DNA from 4 places in the Psychrobacillus sp. FSL H8-0484 genome. Region 4 is predicted to be linked to each of the others. Evidence: riboswitches for the same ligand, from Rfam matches in the RefSeq annotation. Region 4 holds a riboswitch; each other region holds the start of a gene.
What was found. A riboswitch is a leader RNA that binds a small molecule or an ion and turns the genes downstream of it on or off. The one in region 4 is predicted to bind S-adenosylmethionine.
Positions count from the first base shown of each region.

Region 1: another riboswitch for S-adenosylmethionine. It lies ahead of metK (methionine adenosyltransferase); the one in region 4 lies ahead of MHH81_RS00920 (O-acetylhomoserine aminocarboxypropyltransferase/cysteine synthase family protein).
Region 2: another riboswitch for S-adenosylmethionine. It lies ahead of MHH81_RS20140 (2,3-diketo-5-methylthiopentyl-1-phosphate enolase); the one in region 4 lies ahead of MHH81_RS00920 (O-acetylhomoserine aminocarboxypropyltransferase/cysteine synthase family protein).
Region 3: another riboswitch for S-adenosylmethionine. It lies ahead of MHH81_RS17455 (bifunctional homocysteine S-methyltransferase/methylenetetrahydrofolate reductase); the one in region 4 lies ahead of MHH81_RS00920 (O-acetylhomoserine aminocarboxypropyltransferase/cysteine synthase family protein).

Region 1 is NZ_JBBOSZ010000001.1:3,007,306-3,011,599, reverse strand. Features, by position in the region: gene pckA (phosphoenolpyruvate carboxykinase (ATP)) at 1-1,086, opposite strand, end outside; SAM riboswitch class I at 1,280-1,397, shown strand; gene metK (methionine adenosyltransferase) at 1,598-2,794, shown strand; partial or broken gene MHH81_RS21390 (RHS repeat-associated core domain-containing protein) at 2,899-3,009, shown strand; gene MHH81_RS14570 (gamma carbonic anhydrase) at 3,306-3,818, opposite strand; gene MHH81_RS14565 (alpha/beta hydrolase) at 3,928-4,294, shown strand, end outside.
Region 2 is NZ_JBBOSZ010000001.1:4,071,815-4,076,108, reverse strand. Features, by position in the region: gene MHH81_RS20155 (1,2-dihydroxy-3-keto-5-methylthiopentene dioxygenase) at 1-425, opposite strand, end outside; gene MHH81_RS20150 (methylthioribulose 1-phosphate dehydratase) at 441-1,058, opposite strand; gene MHH81_RS20145 (2-hydroxy-3-keto-5-methylthiopentenyl-1-phosphate phosphatase) at 1,055-1,720, opposite strand; gene MHH81_RS20140 (2,3-diketo-5-methylthiopentyl-1-phosphate enolase) at 1,726-2,940, opposite strand; SAM riboswitch class I at 3,092-3,197, opposite strand; SAM riboswitch class I at 3,371-3,526, shown strand; gene mtnK (S-methyl-5-thioribose kinase) at 3,601-4,294, shown strand, end outside.
Region 3 is NZ_JBBOSZ010000001.1:3,567,212-3,571,505, forward strand. Features, by position in the region: gene MHH81_RS17455 (bifunctional homocysteine S-methyltransferase/methylenetetrahydrofolate reductase) at 1-1,317, opposite strand, end outside; SAM riboswitch class I at 1,395-1,499, opposite strand; gene MHH81_RS17460 (nuclease-related domain-containing protein) at 1,718-2,674, opposite strand; gene MHH81_RS17465 (protoporphyrinogen oxidase) at 2,817-4,202, opposite strand.
Region 4 is NZ_JBBOSZ010000001.1:173,206-177,499, forward strand. Features, by position in the region: gene MHH81_RS00900 (DUF2087 domain-containing protein) at 1-604, shown strand, start outside; gene MHH81_RS00905 (GIY-YIG nuclease family protein) at 625-978, shown strand; gene MHH81_RS00910 (YdcF family protein) at 1,226-1,789, opposite strand; gene MHH81_RS00915 (glycerol-3-phosphate acyltransferase) at 1,832-2,473, opposite strand; SAM riboswitch class I at 2,614-2,729, shown strand; gene MHH81_RS00920 (O-acetylhomoserine aminocarboxypropyltransferase/cysteine synthase family protein) at 2,844-4,136, shown strand; gene MHH81_RS00925 (homoserine dehydrogenase) at 4,263-4,294, shown strand, end outside.

The DNA.
Region 1 (4,294 bases), 2.8 Mb from region 4:
TTCTTTCGTTAATTTACTGATTGGAGGCAGTACGCCAAATGCATCAGCAGTTAAGAAAACAATTGTGTTAGGGTGACCTGCTACAGAAGGATCTACAATGTTTTCGATATTTTGGATTGGGTATGCTGCACGTGTGTTTTCAGTTAAAGAGTTATCCGCATAGATTGCAATGCGAGTTTCTGCATCAACTACTACGTTCTCTAAAACAGTACCGAATGTAATCGCGTCATAGATTTGTGGCTCATTTTCACGAGTTAGGTCGATACATTTTGCATAGCATCCACCTTCTATATTAAATACACCATTATCTGACCAACCATGCTCGTCATCTCCGATTAATTGTCGTCCAGCATCAGCAGAAAGTGTTGTTTTACCTGTTCCAGACAGACCGAAGAATAAAGCTACATCGCCTTCTTCCCCAACATTTGCTGAACAGTGCATTGGTAAAATGTTTTGTTCTGGTAATAAATAGTTCATAATAGAGAAAATAGATTTTTTCATTTCTCCAGCATATTCTGTACCACCAATTAGAACAACACGTTTTTCCATAGATACGATGATGAAGGTTTCTGATTTAGTTCCATCAACTGCAGGGTCTGCTTTAAAGTTAGGAGCACTTATAACTGTAAAATCCGCTTCGTGAGATGAAAGCTCCTCTGATGAAGGGCGGATGAATAATTGATGTGCAAATAAATTGTGCCATGCATATTCATTGATTACTTGAATGCTTAGACGGGATGCTTTGTCTGCACCAGCAAATCCTTTAAATACAAATAATTCATCTTGTTCCTTTAAATACTCTGTCACTTTAATATATAATGCTTCGAAAATTTCAGAGGAGATAGGTTGGTTTACTGAACCCCAATCGATTTTATCTTTGGAGATAGCTTCTTCAACAATATATTTATCTTGTGGAGAACGACCTGTGTATTTACCTGTCTCTGCTTTTACCGCTCCAGTAGAAGTTAAAACTGCTTCTCCTCTAGATGTTGCCTTTTCTACAAGTTGTGGTACTGATAATTGAACGCTAATGTTGTTACCAGCTAACAATTCGTTCAGTTCACTCACAGTATCGATTGAATTCATGTTGTCTTACCATCCTTTTTTTAATTATTGCCTCTTGTTTAGAGGATTTTTCATTGATATGTGAAATAGTATAACACATTTAACTAATTAGTCTACACTAATGAATTGAATATTTTTTGCATATGTGAAAACTTTTCAAAATAACGCTTGACTTCTACTTACTAAGTACGTATGATGGTAAATTGAACGGATACTCTTATCCCGAGCTGGTGGAGGGGTCAGGCCCTATGAAACCCGGCAACCTGTAATTAGCAATTTCATTACAAAGGTGCCCAACCTGAGACAAGGTGAAATCCCTTGATTGATAAGAGTGAAAGGTGCTTATGATATTAATCCTTTCCTCATGTATTTTTGCGTGAGCGGGAGGTTTTTTTATTTAACATCGCCCTTTATCCTTGTGTGCCAAGTCCGAAACGGCTTCAAGTTTAATCTAATTGAAATGGCTTGACATGGGAATGAGTACCGTATCAATTCTTGAGAGAAATCTCGCAGGATATAGGAGGAACAATCTATGACACAACGTCGATTATTTACATCGGAATCAGTAACAGAAGGGCATCCAGATAAAATCTGTGATCAAATTTCTGATGCTATTTTAGATGCAATTTTAACGGAAGATCCAAATGCACGTGTTGCTTGTGAAACAAGCGTTACTACTGGTCTTGTATTAGTTGCAGGAGAAATCACAACTTCTACTTATGTAGACATCCCTAAAGTGGTTCGTTCTACTATTAAAGAAATTGGATATACTCGTGCAAAATATGGTTTTGACTCTGAAACTTCAGCAGTTTTAACTTCAATTGATGAGCAGTCTGCTGACATTGCAATGGGTGTTGACCAAGCTTTAGAAGCTCGTGAAGGATCTATGACGGATTCAGACATTGAAGCAATCGGTGCAGGTGACCAAGGTCTAATGTTTGGTTATGCTTGTAATGAAACACCAGAACTTATGCCGCTTCCAATTAGCTTAGCGCATAAACTGGCACGTCGTTTAGCAGAAGTGCGTAAAGATGAAACATTAGATTATTTACGCCCAGATGGTAAAACGCAAGTAACAGTGGAATATGATGAGAATAATAATCCAGTTCGTATTGATACGATTGTTATTTCTACACAACATCATCCAGAAATAACGCTAGAGCAAATTCAAAAAGATTTAAAAGAAGTAGTAATCAAACCTATTGTTCCTGCTCATTTAATCGATGAAAATACAAAATACTTTATCAATCCAACTGGCCGATTTGTAATTGGTGGACCTCAAGGAGATGCTGGTTTAACAGGTCGTAAAATCATCGTAGATACTTATGGTGGATACGCTCGTCACGGCGGTGGTGCATTCTCAGGTAAAGATCCAACGAAAGTGGACCGTTCTGCTGCATATGCTGCTCGCTATGTTGCCAAAAATATTGTGGCGGCTGGAATTGCAGATCGTTGCGAAGTACAATTAGCATATGCAATTGGTGTAGCACAACCTGTATCTATTGCTGTAGATACATTTGGAACTGGGAAAGTAGAAGAGGCACAATTAGTAGCGCATATTCGTGAACTATTTGACCTTCGTCCAGCAGGAATTATTAAAATGCTAGACTTACGTCGCCCAATTTACAAACAAACTGCAGCTTATGGTCACTTCGGTCGTACAGACATCGACGCACCATGGGAAAAAACAGATAGAGCAGAAGCTTTAAAAGAAAAAGCTGGTCTATAATTAAAAAAGCGATACTTTCCTTGAGAAATATAGGGAAGTATCGCTTTTTTGGTATAGTTTTCTCATGGAATATAACTTTCGGTAAATGGCAGTTACTCTTATAAAAAAAAGACGCTCAAACCTTCTTCTACCATTACAACGCGCACGGAAGTGTCATTGCTTTAACCGATCAAAACGGTGAGAAGATAGCGACTTATGAATACGATGCATGGGGAATGTATTAAAAGTAGATGAAGCGGAAATTGCATCTTCGGGAGCTTGCAATAGGAATAGGAAAGAGTCTCTTCTTTTTATCCAAAAAGGCATTAACCTATTTTCGAAAGTTGTAGGAGTGCGACAGACGGACAAATGCCATAAGATTACCGAGAAGAAAAAAGAGGCTGTTCGTGACGTCAGTCACGAACAGCCTCTCACAAAAATCAAACGGTAATAATATGGCAACAAGTCTGTTCAAAGCCCTCCGGAAATGAAAGAAAATAGGTTTTGTTCTTAAAGGGCGCTTGCTCTTTTTTTATCCCTGTAACGATTTATAATACTGCCCTTTTTCTACATACTCACGAATAATACGTTGTACATCTTCTTTATCAGCATCCGTTAATTCTCGTACAACTTTCGCTGGGCTCCCCATAGCAAGGGAATTAGGTGGAATTTTCTTTCCAGGAGGTACAAGACTCCCTGCTCCGATGAATGCTCCTTCTCCTATTTCTGCGCCGTCTAATATGATCGAACCCATCCCGACTAAGGCACCCTTTCGAACAATACAACTATGTAAAGTAACTTGATGTCCAATGGTCACTTCATCTTCTATAATAAGTGATTTATTTGGACTTTGATGAAGGCAACTTAAATCTTGTATGCTCACTTTTCGTCCAATAATAGTAGGAGCAACGTCACCTCTAATTACCGTATTAAACCAAATTGTAGACTCTGGTCCGATTGTCACATCACCTGTTATTGTGACATAATCAGCTATAAACACTGATTCATCAATTGTTGGTTTTTTGTCTTTATATGGATAAATCAAGATATACACGCTCCTTATAAAATAGAATATAATTAATGGTATCAAACAAACAGTTGGAAAGAAACAAATTATACAGAGTATAGAGTGATAGAAAAGAGGTGTGATGTGCATGTGGAAATGGGAAACAGAAGAAAAACCAAAAGCCGTCATAGTCATTGTTCATAGTGCATATGAGCATCATAGAAGATATGCTTGGCTCATTGAAAAACTAAGAAGTTCCAATTACCACATTGTCATGGGTGATTTACCTGGTCACGGTGAGCTTAACAAAGCTAAAGTCCTTCATGATGAAACCTTTGAACAGTATAAAGAGTACATAAAACAAGCTCTTCAAGTTGCGGTAGCTTATGATCTTCCAATATTCCTACTAGGACATGGCCTCGGTGCCACATTGTTAGTAAAAGTTTTGCGCAAATTAGAAATAGAGTACGCAGGAGTTATTCTGACTTCGCCATGGTTGCAATTGCAAAAAATGC
Region 2 (4,294 bases), 3.9 Mb from region 4:
ATGTTTTCTGGTACTGATATTAAGTCTCCTGGAGATAAATGCACTTCAAAGAAATTTTCGTCTTTTCCTTGGATAATAAAGACTCCATGGCCACTAACGATATATCGAACTTCATCATCTGTATGAAGATGTTTGCGCTCGAAGTTTTTCAATAATTCATCTAAGTTAGGGTTAGAATCAGATAAAGAAATTAAATCTGCTGCTTCATAGCCACGACGCTCTGAAATGTCATCAATTTCTGTTTTGAAAGCATTTAGAATTTCTTCTTTTTCTGCATCGCTAAGGTCGAATTTTTCGCGAAGATGTCCTGGTAATTTTTCGATATCCCAATGCTCATAAATAACTTCTTGTTTCTCTAAAAATGCTGCAACCTCGTTTTGTGCTTCAATTGTTTCGTTCGTTCCTTGAATTTTAATGATAGCCATTTAAATTTTCCTCTCTTATTTTGATTTTAGTTGATGTAATGCCAATTGATACTGAAATAAAAACTCACAAGCTTCTAGTAGCTTTTTGGCTTCGAATCCATCACTACCCCAAACAGTAATACCGTGGTTACGAATTAATACGGCACCTTTCTCAGCGAGTATATGAGACTTAAATTCTTCGGCAAGACTAGGAATGTGCGCATGGTTTGGAATGATAGGAATGGAGAGTACATCATCTTCCTCCCACAGTCCAAAAGCTTTAATGAGTTCTTGACCTTGAAAGTCGATTTTCCCGTTATCACCGTATAATTCAGAGATGACGTTATTTGCAACTGTATGGACATGGAGGCTACATCTAGCGGATGTCTTAGAATAGATGGCACAGTGCAATAATGTTTCTGCTGATGGCTTTAAATCCGTTTTTTCAACGGGATTTCCACTTGCGTTTACGAGTAAAAAGTCTTCTGGCGTTCTCTTCTTCTTATCTTTACCGCTAGCTGTAACTAGAAATTCTATTGGATTATCGTGCACTTTTATAGCCAAATTTCCACTAGTCCCCATAAACCAGTCCCGATCAGCTATTTCATCTTTTATGTCTGCTAACTCTTCCCATTTACTTTGGAGTGCGGTCATATTTCTACACCTAACTTTGCGTCAATAATATTCATGACATCTCGGAAATTTTCGAAAGGTTCATAAGGGATGTTCAATTCCTCACACTTTGTAATGAGAAAATCTCTTGCTATAACGAGATCTGCCATTTTGGCAGCTTCTAAATCTGTTATCGAGTCTCCAATTACAACACTTAGCGCATTATTATCTTGGAGTTGGCGAATGATGGAGGGCTTACAGCACCCGCAGCCTTGGCTGGTACATTGTTCATCACATCCATGTGGGAACTCGATTTGTATTGTCTCTCCTGAAAAATTGGATGCATTACAATAAACATCCGAAAATGGACCGAACTCTTTAAGCATCGGTTCTACAAAGAAATCAATACCACCACTAACGATATAGAGTGGTAGGTTGTGTTTTCTCGTATATGAAACAAATTCAGCAAATCCTTCTCGAATTTGTGCTTGCTCTAACAAATAGGAAACGATTTGATCCTTTAAAGAAGCGGGTAACAGAGCAAACATTTCTGCTACACCTTCACGGATAGATTGCTTTTGTCCTAAAATATTCTCTTTGATCGGCAAGTATTCGGGAGGAGCGAATTTTTTCATGATAGAGATAATATTGTCTTGAATTGTAATAGTGCCATCAAAATCACAAAAGATGACTAGCTTGCTCATAATGCTTACCCCCACAGTTCAATTGCTTTTTTTAATTCACTATATTGTTTTGCAGCTTCTGAAAGAGGAATTCCGTCAAGTACAGCCGATACAGCTTGCCTAAAAGCGAGTCCTCCTCCAGTAGCACCTGCAGGATGACCATGGACGCCTCCACCAGCATTAATAATGCTATCGATTCCATAGTCCTCGATTAATAGCGGAACTAAGCCGGGGTGAATACCTGCAGAAGGTACTGGAAAGCTTCGTTTTACTGTACTTACTTTGGTCAATTCTTCACCAAGCGAGAGTGCAGCTGTTTTTTCTAGTGCAACGCTACCATAAGGTGAAGGGAATAATGAAAAATCTGCTCCTGCATAACGTGTTAATTTTCCAAGTAGTAGTGGAGTCGCAACCCCGTAAAATGGGGAAGATGTGAATGCACCGCTATAAGCGGGATGCGCCATAAACGGTAATTGGATATTCGGGTCTTCCACTAGTTCTTGAAGTACATCAAGGCCATATGCATGGACGTTAAATAAAAGAGCATCTGCTCCAAGTTCTTTTGCTTTTTGTGCTTTTGCTTTTAATCCGGATGTTCGTCCAGATAAGTTAACGGCATAGAGCGTTCGGTGTCCGGTTTCTTCATACACTTGATGCAATACTTCTTGAGCAGTTGTGACACGTTTCTCAAAAGGAGTAAGCGGATTGTCAAAAAGAATTTCATCATCTTTTACGAGATCAACTCCTCCGAGCGCTTGGTGTCGAAGTTGATCTGCTAAGTAATTAATATCTCGACCAATTACTCCCTTGAATATACTCATGATGAGGGGGCGGCCATACACCCCTAGTAGCTCACGGATACTATCAATACCGAATCTTGGTCCTGGAAAGTTAGTCAAAAGCTCTGGAGAAAATTCTAAATCTAAAAGCTTCACTTCACCATCGAGCGATAGTTTGCCAAAAACAGTTGTTAAAATGGCTGGTAAATCTGCCGAGAAATTAGCACTAGGATATTCTATTTTTATTTCCGCTTTGATTTGGTCTGGTTTGAGCGGATGGTGAATATGCTCAAATTCTGTAATCGAAACAACATTTCCTTTATGCTGTTTTAATTGTTCCTGTTCAAGTAATGGTAAGTCCGTCCAGGATCCAACTGTTAAACCAAGTGCGATACCCTCTGCTTTTTTTTCAAAAGATCCGGGCTTACCGTACACCTGATAAAGAGAGGTTACACTACTCATTATTCATCACAATCCTTTAAGATAAAATCAACTTCACTTTGGCTCAAGGGCTTCTGCAAAGCTCGTCGCAGTTGCGGGCTAAGCCGGAGCCTTTCGCTTTTCTAGAAATAAAAAACCTCTTCAAATAAGAAGAGGTTAAAGGTTTAACGACTTCTTATTTCCCAGTCAATGGACTGCAAGAATTAGCACCGTGTCTAGTAACTAGACCGGTTGCCGGGTATCATAGGGCTTGTCCCTCCACCTGCTCTAAATAAGAAAAATTTATTCAATTGAGATTAGTTTTGTCAAATTAATTATGATTATTTCATGCAACAGAAACATTGTCAATAGAATTTTTAGAATGTTTTTTTTATTGAATTAAATTATTGACAACTCTTTTTCTAATATGCTAGGATTCATTTCAAATAGCATAAATTTGTAAGTAATAGCACTCTTATCAAGAGCAGGCAGAGGGTAATGGCCCGATGAAGCCCAGCAACCGACCATAATACCGTTGTGAAACGGGGCGCTTTTCGCGCTGAGATGAATATTCTCGTAAGGCACGGTGCTAATTCCATCAGAAAGGTAACTTTCTGAAAGATAAGAGGCGAGAAGTCTCTTATTCTACGCCTCTTTCTTTTGAAAGAGGCTTTTTATTTTGTAAATGAAAGGTAGAGAAGAATGATGATAACTACAAAAAATCAATATGAATCATTAACAGAAGATCGTGCAATTTTATATGCGAAAGAACTGAATTTCTTTCCAAAGGACTCGGAGTTAGATTGTCGCGAAATTGGGGATGGTAACCTAAATTATGTGTTTCACATAAAGGAATGTAATGGAGAGAAAAGTCTCATTATCAAACAGGCATTGCCATATGCAAAAGTGATTGGAGAAAGCTGGCCACTAACGTTAAAACGTGCCGTAATTGAAGCAAATGCATTAAAAAAACACGGTGAATTTGCGACTGGATTGGTTCCGACTGTATACGCGAGCGACGAGGAACTTGCAATTACGGTTATGGAGGATTTATCCCATTTAAAAATTGCACGGGAAGGATTAATTCATTATGAATCTTATCCGAAGCTATCAAAGGATATTGGGGAGTATCTTGCTCAAACGCTTTTCCATACATCTGATTTTGCATTACACCCGTTTGAAAAAAAACGACTAGTGTCCGAGTTTTCAAATCCAGAGCTATGTAAAATTACAGAAGATCTTATTTTCACGGATCCATTTTTTGATCACGATACAAATGACTATGAACCTTCGTTGAGAGAAGAAGTGGAAGCTATTTGGAATAATGGGCCCTTAAAATTGGAAGTCGCGAAATTGAAGAAAAGTTTCTTGACGGAAGCGGAAGCATTACTTCATG
Region 3 (4,294 bases), 3.4 Mb from region 4:
TTGAAGCAACTCTAAGCTGGAGACATCATAAACACTTGTTGCACCTGGGAAATCTCCAATTTTTGTTGGATCGCCAGTTACAGCCAGTATGTCATGGATGCCAAGTGCATCAAGCCCCATTAAATGTGATTGCAAGCCAATCAAGTTGCGATCACGACAAGTAATATGTGCAAGTGGACGAATATTATTTTGCAGCTTTAGCATGGATCCCATTGCCATATTGCTAATTCGCGGAGAAGCTAGTGAATTATCTGCCATCGTGACTGCGTCAATTCCAGCGGCATAAAGCTTATCAGCCCCTTCCATGAAAGTAGATGTATCCAAATGTCGTGGCGTATCCAATTCAACAATAATCGTTCTTTCCGTCTTCGCTTTTTCATGGAGTGGCTGATTGATTGTTGGCTCTGCTTCTTGAATAATAATGGCTGTTTTCGGCTTTACTATTTTATTTGTAATCGGAGGTAAATTACCGATTCTTTTTTTCACCGCTTCTATATGTTTAGGTGTCGTTCCACAGCATCCACCGATTAACCGGACACCTGCTTCCCTTAGGTATAATGCTGCTTTACCAAAATAATCTGCTTCGGATTCATATACAATACGTCCATCCTCTATATCGAGCAGACTCGCATTTGGATAAGCTGAAAGAAACGCTTTTTCAGGGAGTGTGACCCCTTCAAACGCTTGGATTGTATGATGAGGTCCTAATCGGCAATTGACTCCTACAATGTCGGCCCCAATTGCTGCTAGCTGATGCAAGGCTTCATTTAGCGATAAGCCATTTTGCAAGATACCTGGCTCATGCATCGATACTTGGGCAATGATTGGCGTATCCGTCATCTTGCGCAAATGAGTCACAGTGGTAGTTAGCTCCTCCAAATCATAGTACGTCTCTAACAGTAAACCATCTGGATTTCCCGATAAAAGTTGAGTTGCTTGCTGGTCAAGCGTTGCAATAATTTCACTGATGGAAGCATCACTCTTACGTATTCCTCGGATGCCACCGATCGTCCCAAGCACAAATTGTCCTCCTGGTGCAGCTGCTCTCTTCGCAATTTGCATCGCCGCTTCATTGATTTCTTTCACTTGATGCTCTAACCCGTATCGCGCCAACTTAATCGCATTTGCTCCATATGTATTCGTTTGGATAATATCTGCTCCTGCAGCAATATAGTCTTGATGAATCTTCTCTACAATCTCAGGTTTCTGTATGTTTAATTCTTCATTACAATAATCAATTCCGTATGAATAAAGCAGTGTCCCCATTGCACCGTCTGCAGTTAACATATTTCTTTGCAATTTCTCTAACAATCCCATTCGCTCTCATCCTCTCTAAAATACAAAAAAAGCCTTCTATGAAAAAGAAGGCTTTACGAGTATGCAATATTCGTACCTTCTCATCTTTCAGACCATAATATGTCTGCTGGATTTAGCACCTGACCTTTCGGCTGGTTGCTGAAGCTTCAAAGGGCCAGTCCCTCAGCTTCTCTTGATAAGAATTCACTATTCAGTTTTTTAATATTAGGATTATACTACCTTTATTCAACTATAGCGTCAAGATGTGTTTAGAATTTTCTAGATATTCTGATTTGAGATGAGAAGATTATCCGATTGTAATTGGTTATTATCCGATTCTTTTTATTTATTATCCAATTTTCATGGGTAATCATCCGATTATGATCGTTTATTATCCGATAATCCTACTTTATTATCCGATTCACCTATTTAAGTCCCAATTCCACTTATAAATTGTATTTCTTTTTGCTGTTCCCTCTCTCATAAGCTCCATTGAATTCAATATACGTGAAACGGATTGGAAAGATTCCAACTTTAAGAAATATCGACACTGCCGATTATTAATACTCTCCCCAACTAATACAAACCACTCCCAAATCGCCTTCTCGTGAGCGAGTCGATCCACATAACCACACCTCAAACAGTTCCAGCCATTTTTCCTTTTCACCATTCCGAACTTTTCACACTTCTCACAACAAACCCCAGTCAGCAAATCATTCGGATGGATGCCCCATCGATCACACATGGGATAAGGAAAATACGATTGATGGCTCGCCACCATTTTCGCTGCTAACTCATGCATTTCATCCACCTCTAAACACACTTTCTCTCGAGTAATATTCCTCAGAAACACAGGAATCGTTTGATGAAGTATCGTAGGATATTTCACAGATGACTCCACTACCAATACCTTCGAGTTCGTCAATACGATCACACCATAAATAGGAATCCTCACTCCGCGTACTTGCAACCAGTCATCGAGCAAATATATATTGCGCTCAATTTGTCCCTCTGGACTTTCAAACACATCCACTTTCCCCTCATCATTTTCTCGTTCTAGTTGCAAAGGATTTTGCTTAAAACGCAATCTTCCACCTATATTTTTACTCTCTAAAATAACCGCATAGTACTGCGTAACAAATACTGAATCGATCTGAAACTTTCCATACGATTCTAAACTTACATCATGCAACACCACGTACTCAAACGGAAAGGAATACTTCTGAAACACCCCGTCCACTCGCACTTCCCCGTGAATTCCAGCCTTCGCCATATGCATTTTCGAATGAATCAAATCCTTCATGCCGTGCATTTCTGGCAATCGTCTTTCTAACAACTTTAAACCAATATAACTGTACTCATTCGAACGTGTTTTCACTATCAATAAACCACCCCCATTCGCATCGTATCACATGAACAATAAATGTAAATTTCACTAAAACAACGACAATTCCATTTCCATATTAAAAAAAGGACCAAAATTAAATTTTGGCCCCAAATTTGCATTCACAATTAAATTCTTACATTCTTTCAGCTATTAACTCAGCCGTTTCTTTCCCATTTTTAATACAAGCTCCTATACCTACTCCATAATAGGAACATCCTGCAAGCATTACGTGAGGAAACAGTGAATCCATTTTCTCGTTCAACGATTTAATTGCTTCGCCATGCTCTAAATGATAGTTTGGCATTAGATCATTCCATTTCGTTACTTCTACCACTTGGGGTTCACCATTTAGCTTCAAGCTCTTTTCGATATCTTGTAAAGCCACTTCTACTAGCTCGTCCTCGCTCATATGCTTCATGCCTTCATACGCGGGATTAGTGCTCTTATAAAACATTCGCACAAGTAAATGACTGTTTTTGGATGTGTGCTTCCATTTACGACTTGTCCATGTGCATGCATTACATTTCACATCGCTATTTTCAGAAACGATAAAACCTGTTCCCTCCGCAGGAAGCTGTTCGTCTGGAATATCAAATCCCAAATAAATACTAATAAGTGACGAGTTTTTCAGCTTATTAAAATCGTTATCTAATTCCTCATTGTGCAATATTGCTTGCGCAACATTATGTGGAGTCGTTAACACTACGTAGTCTGCTTCAATGTACGCATCGCTTGATAACGATACTTCGTATGTTGTCCCATTCTTCACAATTTTCGTTGTGTGGACTCCTTTTAAAATAGTAGATTCATTCAGTTCTTCTTCCATACGATCGATTAACGTCGAAAGTCCATTTCTAAAAGAGATGAATTTTTTATTCGCAGCAGCCTGAAACTGTGATTTATTTTCATCTAAGCCTTTTATGATACTACCGTATTTGTTTTTATAATCAACTAAGTAAGGTAACGTAGAAGCTATGGTTAGCTTGTCCAGATTCCCAGAATACACGCCGGACAATACTGGAGCAATTTGTTTCATTACTAATTCTTTTCCGAAAAAATGCTCTAAAAATGAACCAACGGAACTCTCTTTCGTAAAGTTTTCATTTGGTAAATCAAAATCTTTTAATGCTTCCTGTTTTCCAGCCTCAGATACTAATGTGCTGCTATTTAAAGATTCCACACTAGTAGGAATTCCGAATACGGTATCCGCTGGTATTGCGTGTAGCTCATTGTTTGTATAAATATAGGAAATTCCCGTTGCATTATAAACAAGCTCGTCCTGTAGTTGCAGTTCTTCTACCAATGGCATAACGCCTGTATTGCGAGCTACAATGGAGTCTGCTCCCACTTCCATGATGAAATCCGCTTCTTTAACAGAGTAAATTTTCCCGCCTAAGTAATCATTGGATTCAACTAAAACCAATTCGACATCTAGTGATTTTTCTATTTTAAGTCTATGTAAATAATGCATAGTGGACAGTCCTGTAATTCCTCCACCTACTACAACTACCTTCTTCAAAATTATCACTCCTTCTATGTAATCAAGAATAACTCACTATCCCTAGTATAAGCAGTAATAAAAATATATAGTATGATTTCTCTCACTCTTCC
Region 4 (4,294 bases):
ACGTTATATGAAACGGCATATCGAAACGGAGCATGGATCTGTATTCCATTATCTAATCGGGTTAAATAAAAAATTAACTGGATTAACCGACCATCAAAATAGCCTCCTACGATTATTTTATGAAGGCAAAAACGATGCGGAAATACAATTAGAATTAAATATTGGAAGTGCATCAACCATTCGCAACCATCGCTTTGTATTGAAGGAAAAAGAGCGCCAAGCAAAAATATTCTTAACGATGATGGAATTGTTGAAGGAAAAAGATGACCATGCACCAACCTTTCTTCCACTTCATAAAAATGCAACGATGGTGGACGACCGTTACAATATAACAACCGAAGAGCAGCAAGAGGTTGAAAAGAAATTTTTCCCAGCAGGAATAGACGGGCCGCTAGTAAAATTTCCAAAGAAAGAAAAACAAAAGCTGGCTACACTTCGTGTCATCATCAAACGATTTGAACTAGAACGCATCTACAGCGAAAAAGAAATAAACGAAGTACTTAAAAATGTATATGCTGACTTCGTCACTTTAAGACGTTATCTAATCGAATACGGCTTTTTAGATAGGAAAGACGACGGCAGTGCGTACTGGGTGAAAAACTAAAGTAGAGGATTGGATAAAAAATGGAGCGAAAAAAGGAACTAAAACAAGAGTATAAAGAAATTAAAATAGAATGTGGCATCTATGTCATCACGAACAAACAAAACGGAAAAAAGTTTGTCGCTTCTACACGAAACTTCAAAACATTAAATGGCACCAAATTCACGTTAGAAACAGGAACGCATACTAATCGATTACTCCAAGAAGATTGGAAACAATTCGGTAAAGAAGCATTTGAAATCGAGCAAATAGAAGTATATAAAGCATCTAAAAATCATTCCACGTCTGAAAAGAAAGAACTAGAAAAGCTATTGGACAAATGGATGGAACAATTACAGCCATATGGGGATAAGGGATACCATACGAAGAAAATTTGAAATAGAAAGGCTTCCGAGGAATTGGAAGCCTTTTTTAAATGAATTAATAAAGTACTATTTACAGGTTGAAATATCATCCTTTGCTAGATAAATTGCGTCCGAACAAGAGCAATCTAGGTTGATCCGAGAGCAATTACACTCTTACGAGAGCTCACCATGTCTATGCGAGAGCCCGCGTGTACAAACGAGAGCGGTCTCGACGGAAATGAACACGACAAAAAATGACCCTAAACGTACACATTCGGAGTCATTTCCCTACAATATAGGTTTTCAGTAATGCAGCGCGTTCACGTAAACGCGACTTCATTTCGCTAATTTTTGGTGTCTTAGCTGCTACAACATCTGCGTCCCAATCGATCTCTTCTGCAAGAATTTTCGCACGTTGTAAATGGTAGTCACTTGTAATAATCGTTACGGATTCTACGTTTTTCGGAAGGAGCTTTTGAGAAAATAGCAAATTCTCATAAGTAGAAGTAGATTGATCCTCTACGATAAGTCTATCTTCCGCTATTCCGTGCTCCAATAGAAAAGCTTTCATGACCGCAGCTTCTTCGATGTCTTCGTCCGGTCCTTGTCCACCAGACAATACAAGCTTCACATGCGGATTTTCTGTAGCATAAGTTAGTGCAGATTCCAATCTATAACGTAACGCGAGGGAAGGGATATTGCCTACCTTCACTTTGGCACCAAAAACGATGGCGTATTCATTCGAGCCATCTGCTTTAGGTTCCAGTCCATCATTGATCCATTTACTAGTAAGCATCCACATACCGATTCCGCTAGAAGCAATCACTAATAAAGGTATAAGCACAATCCACCTCTTCTTTTTGTTTATGCAAATCACCCATTTCATTTACATGGAAGTCTTCTTTTTCCTTAGAAATGCAGATATCCTTGGCTCTTCTTTCCTAGCTAAGCGTTGGAAGTTTTCGATATGCAAAATAGACGCCATGAATAATAAAAGTGCAGCAATTGCAATTGGTGCAACTCCATCTGCAGTCCAAATAGAAGCACCCACAAATACAAAGTAAAATACAAATACACCAATTAATAAATAATCTGTTAAAAAAGTAGCACCAATTAATAATAAAAGACCGATTAGCCCAATAGGCCAATGAATAGCCAGAAGCACACCAATAATGGATGCAGTCCCTTTTCCACCTTTAAAACGAGTGTAAATAGGGAAGTTATGTCCTAAAATGACTGCGGCACCAGCTAGATAAAGCAATAAATCCAACTCGATAATTGAAAAAGTAGCAAATTGCTCTGTAAAAAAGCGGACACCGATAATAACGAACACACCTTTTAAAATATCGATTGCTGCAACTAACATCCCGTACTTCATTCCAAGAACAATTGCTGCATTGGAGGCACCAGAGTTTTTTAAGCCTTCTTTTTTAATATTCACTCCACTAAAAAATTGGGCTACCTTTGAACCATGCATAGCTCCAATTAAATAGCTAATTACTATGATGCTAATACTCCAAATTACCATCGTATGTCACTCCCCAAAAAGTATTCCACTATATTAAACGTATCAAGTACAAAGAAGTTTCAGAATTTTTGTGAAAAACACTTGACGAACAGATAAATAGAATCATATACTGTGTAACAAGATGGAAAAATAATCTAATACTCTTATCAAGAGTGGCGGAGGGACTAGGCCCTACGATGCCCGGCAACCAACAAGTTCTAAACTTGGAAAGGTGCTACATCCTACAAATTCAGGTTACGAATTTGGAAGATAAGAGGAGGAACATGCGAAATCGCACCCCTCTTCTAAATTGAAGAGGGGTTTTTGTTTGTTCTCAATCCTCTCCCGTCTCCGAAGTATCCATCTAAACTACTTTCTAGGAGGAATTCAAATGACAAATCTTCAACCAGAAACACTTCTTTTACACGGTGGTCAACAACCAGATCCAGTAACAGGTTCACGAGCAGTTCCAATTCACAAAACGACTTCTTTTGTATTTCGTGACACAGAGCATGCACAAAATTTATTTGCTTTAAAAGAATTTGGTAATATTTACTCTCGTATTACAAATCCTACTGTAGATGTTTTTGAACAGCGAATTGCTCTACTAGAAGGTGGAACAGCAGCAGTTGCCCTTTCTTCTGGAATGGCAGCAATTGCATTTTCTATTTTGAATATTGCGGGAGCAGGAGACGAAATCATTGCAGCGGAAAACTTGTACGGTGGTACCTTTAATTTATTTGCACATACATTGCCACGCTATGGAATTACAGTTAAATTTGTAGATTCCACAGACCCAGAAAATTTCCGAGCAGCAGTTACAGAAAAAACAAAAGGATTTTTCGCTGAGATTATTGGTAACCCAAGTTTGAACGTGTTAGATGTTCAAAAAGTGGCAGCGATTGCAAATGAAGTAGGAGTTCCTCTTTTAGTAGATAATACATTCGCAACACCATATGGCTCGAATCCGATTAAACACGGTGCTCATGTAGTCATCCACTCTGCGACGAAATGGATTGGTGGTCACGGTACAACAATCGGAGGAGTAGTAGTAGACGGAGGAAACTTTAATTGGGATTCAGAGAAGTTCCCTGGATTCACAGAACCAGACGTAACCTATCACGGCTTGCGATATGGCATTGATGTGCCTACCGTAGCATTTGCGATTAAACTACGCGTTCAATTGCTTCGTGATTTTGGTCCATCCTTAAGCCCAGATGCAGCATTTTCTTTCCTTCAAGGGTTAGAAACACTTCATTTACGCGTTCCTAAGCACAATGAAAACGCTCAAAAAATTGCAGATTATTTATCCAATCACGAGGGTGTTGAATGGGTTAACTACTTAGGATTAGAAGAGCATCCATCTTATGAACTGGCACAAAAGTATTTATACAATGGCTTTGGTTCGATTCTTACATTTGGGGTAAAGGGTGGAAAAGAAGCTGGCCGACATATTATCGATAACATTGAAATTTGGTCGCATGTAGCAAACGTAGGTGATGCAAAATCGTTAATTATTCACCCTGCATCTACCACACACCAACAATTAACTCCTGAAGACTTAGTAAGATCAGGTGTTACAGAGGACTTAATTCGCTTGTCTGTAGGGTTAGAAGCAGTGGAAGACTTGCAAAACGCACTAGATAAAGTACTCGTAGGGAAAACAAATGTCCTCTCTAGATAGAATTTTGTTGTTAGTTGAGAGAAAATAGTCTACAATATGTAAAATAGTCAATCAATGTTCGGTTGGTGTTTTATTAGAATATGAATATTTGAACTCAATTGTGCAGATTCATTTGGAGGAGAAAGTATGGCAAAAATAAAAGCGGCAATCTTAGGTTT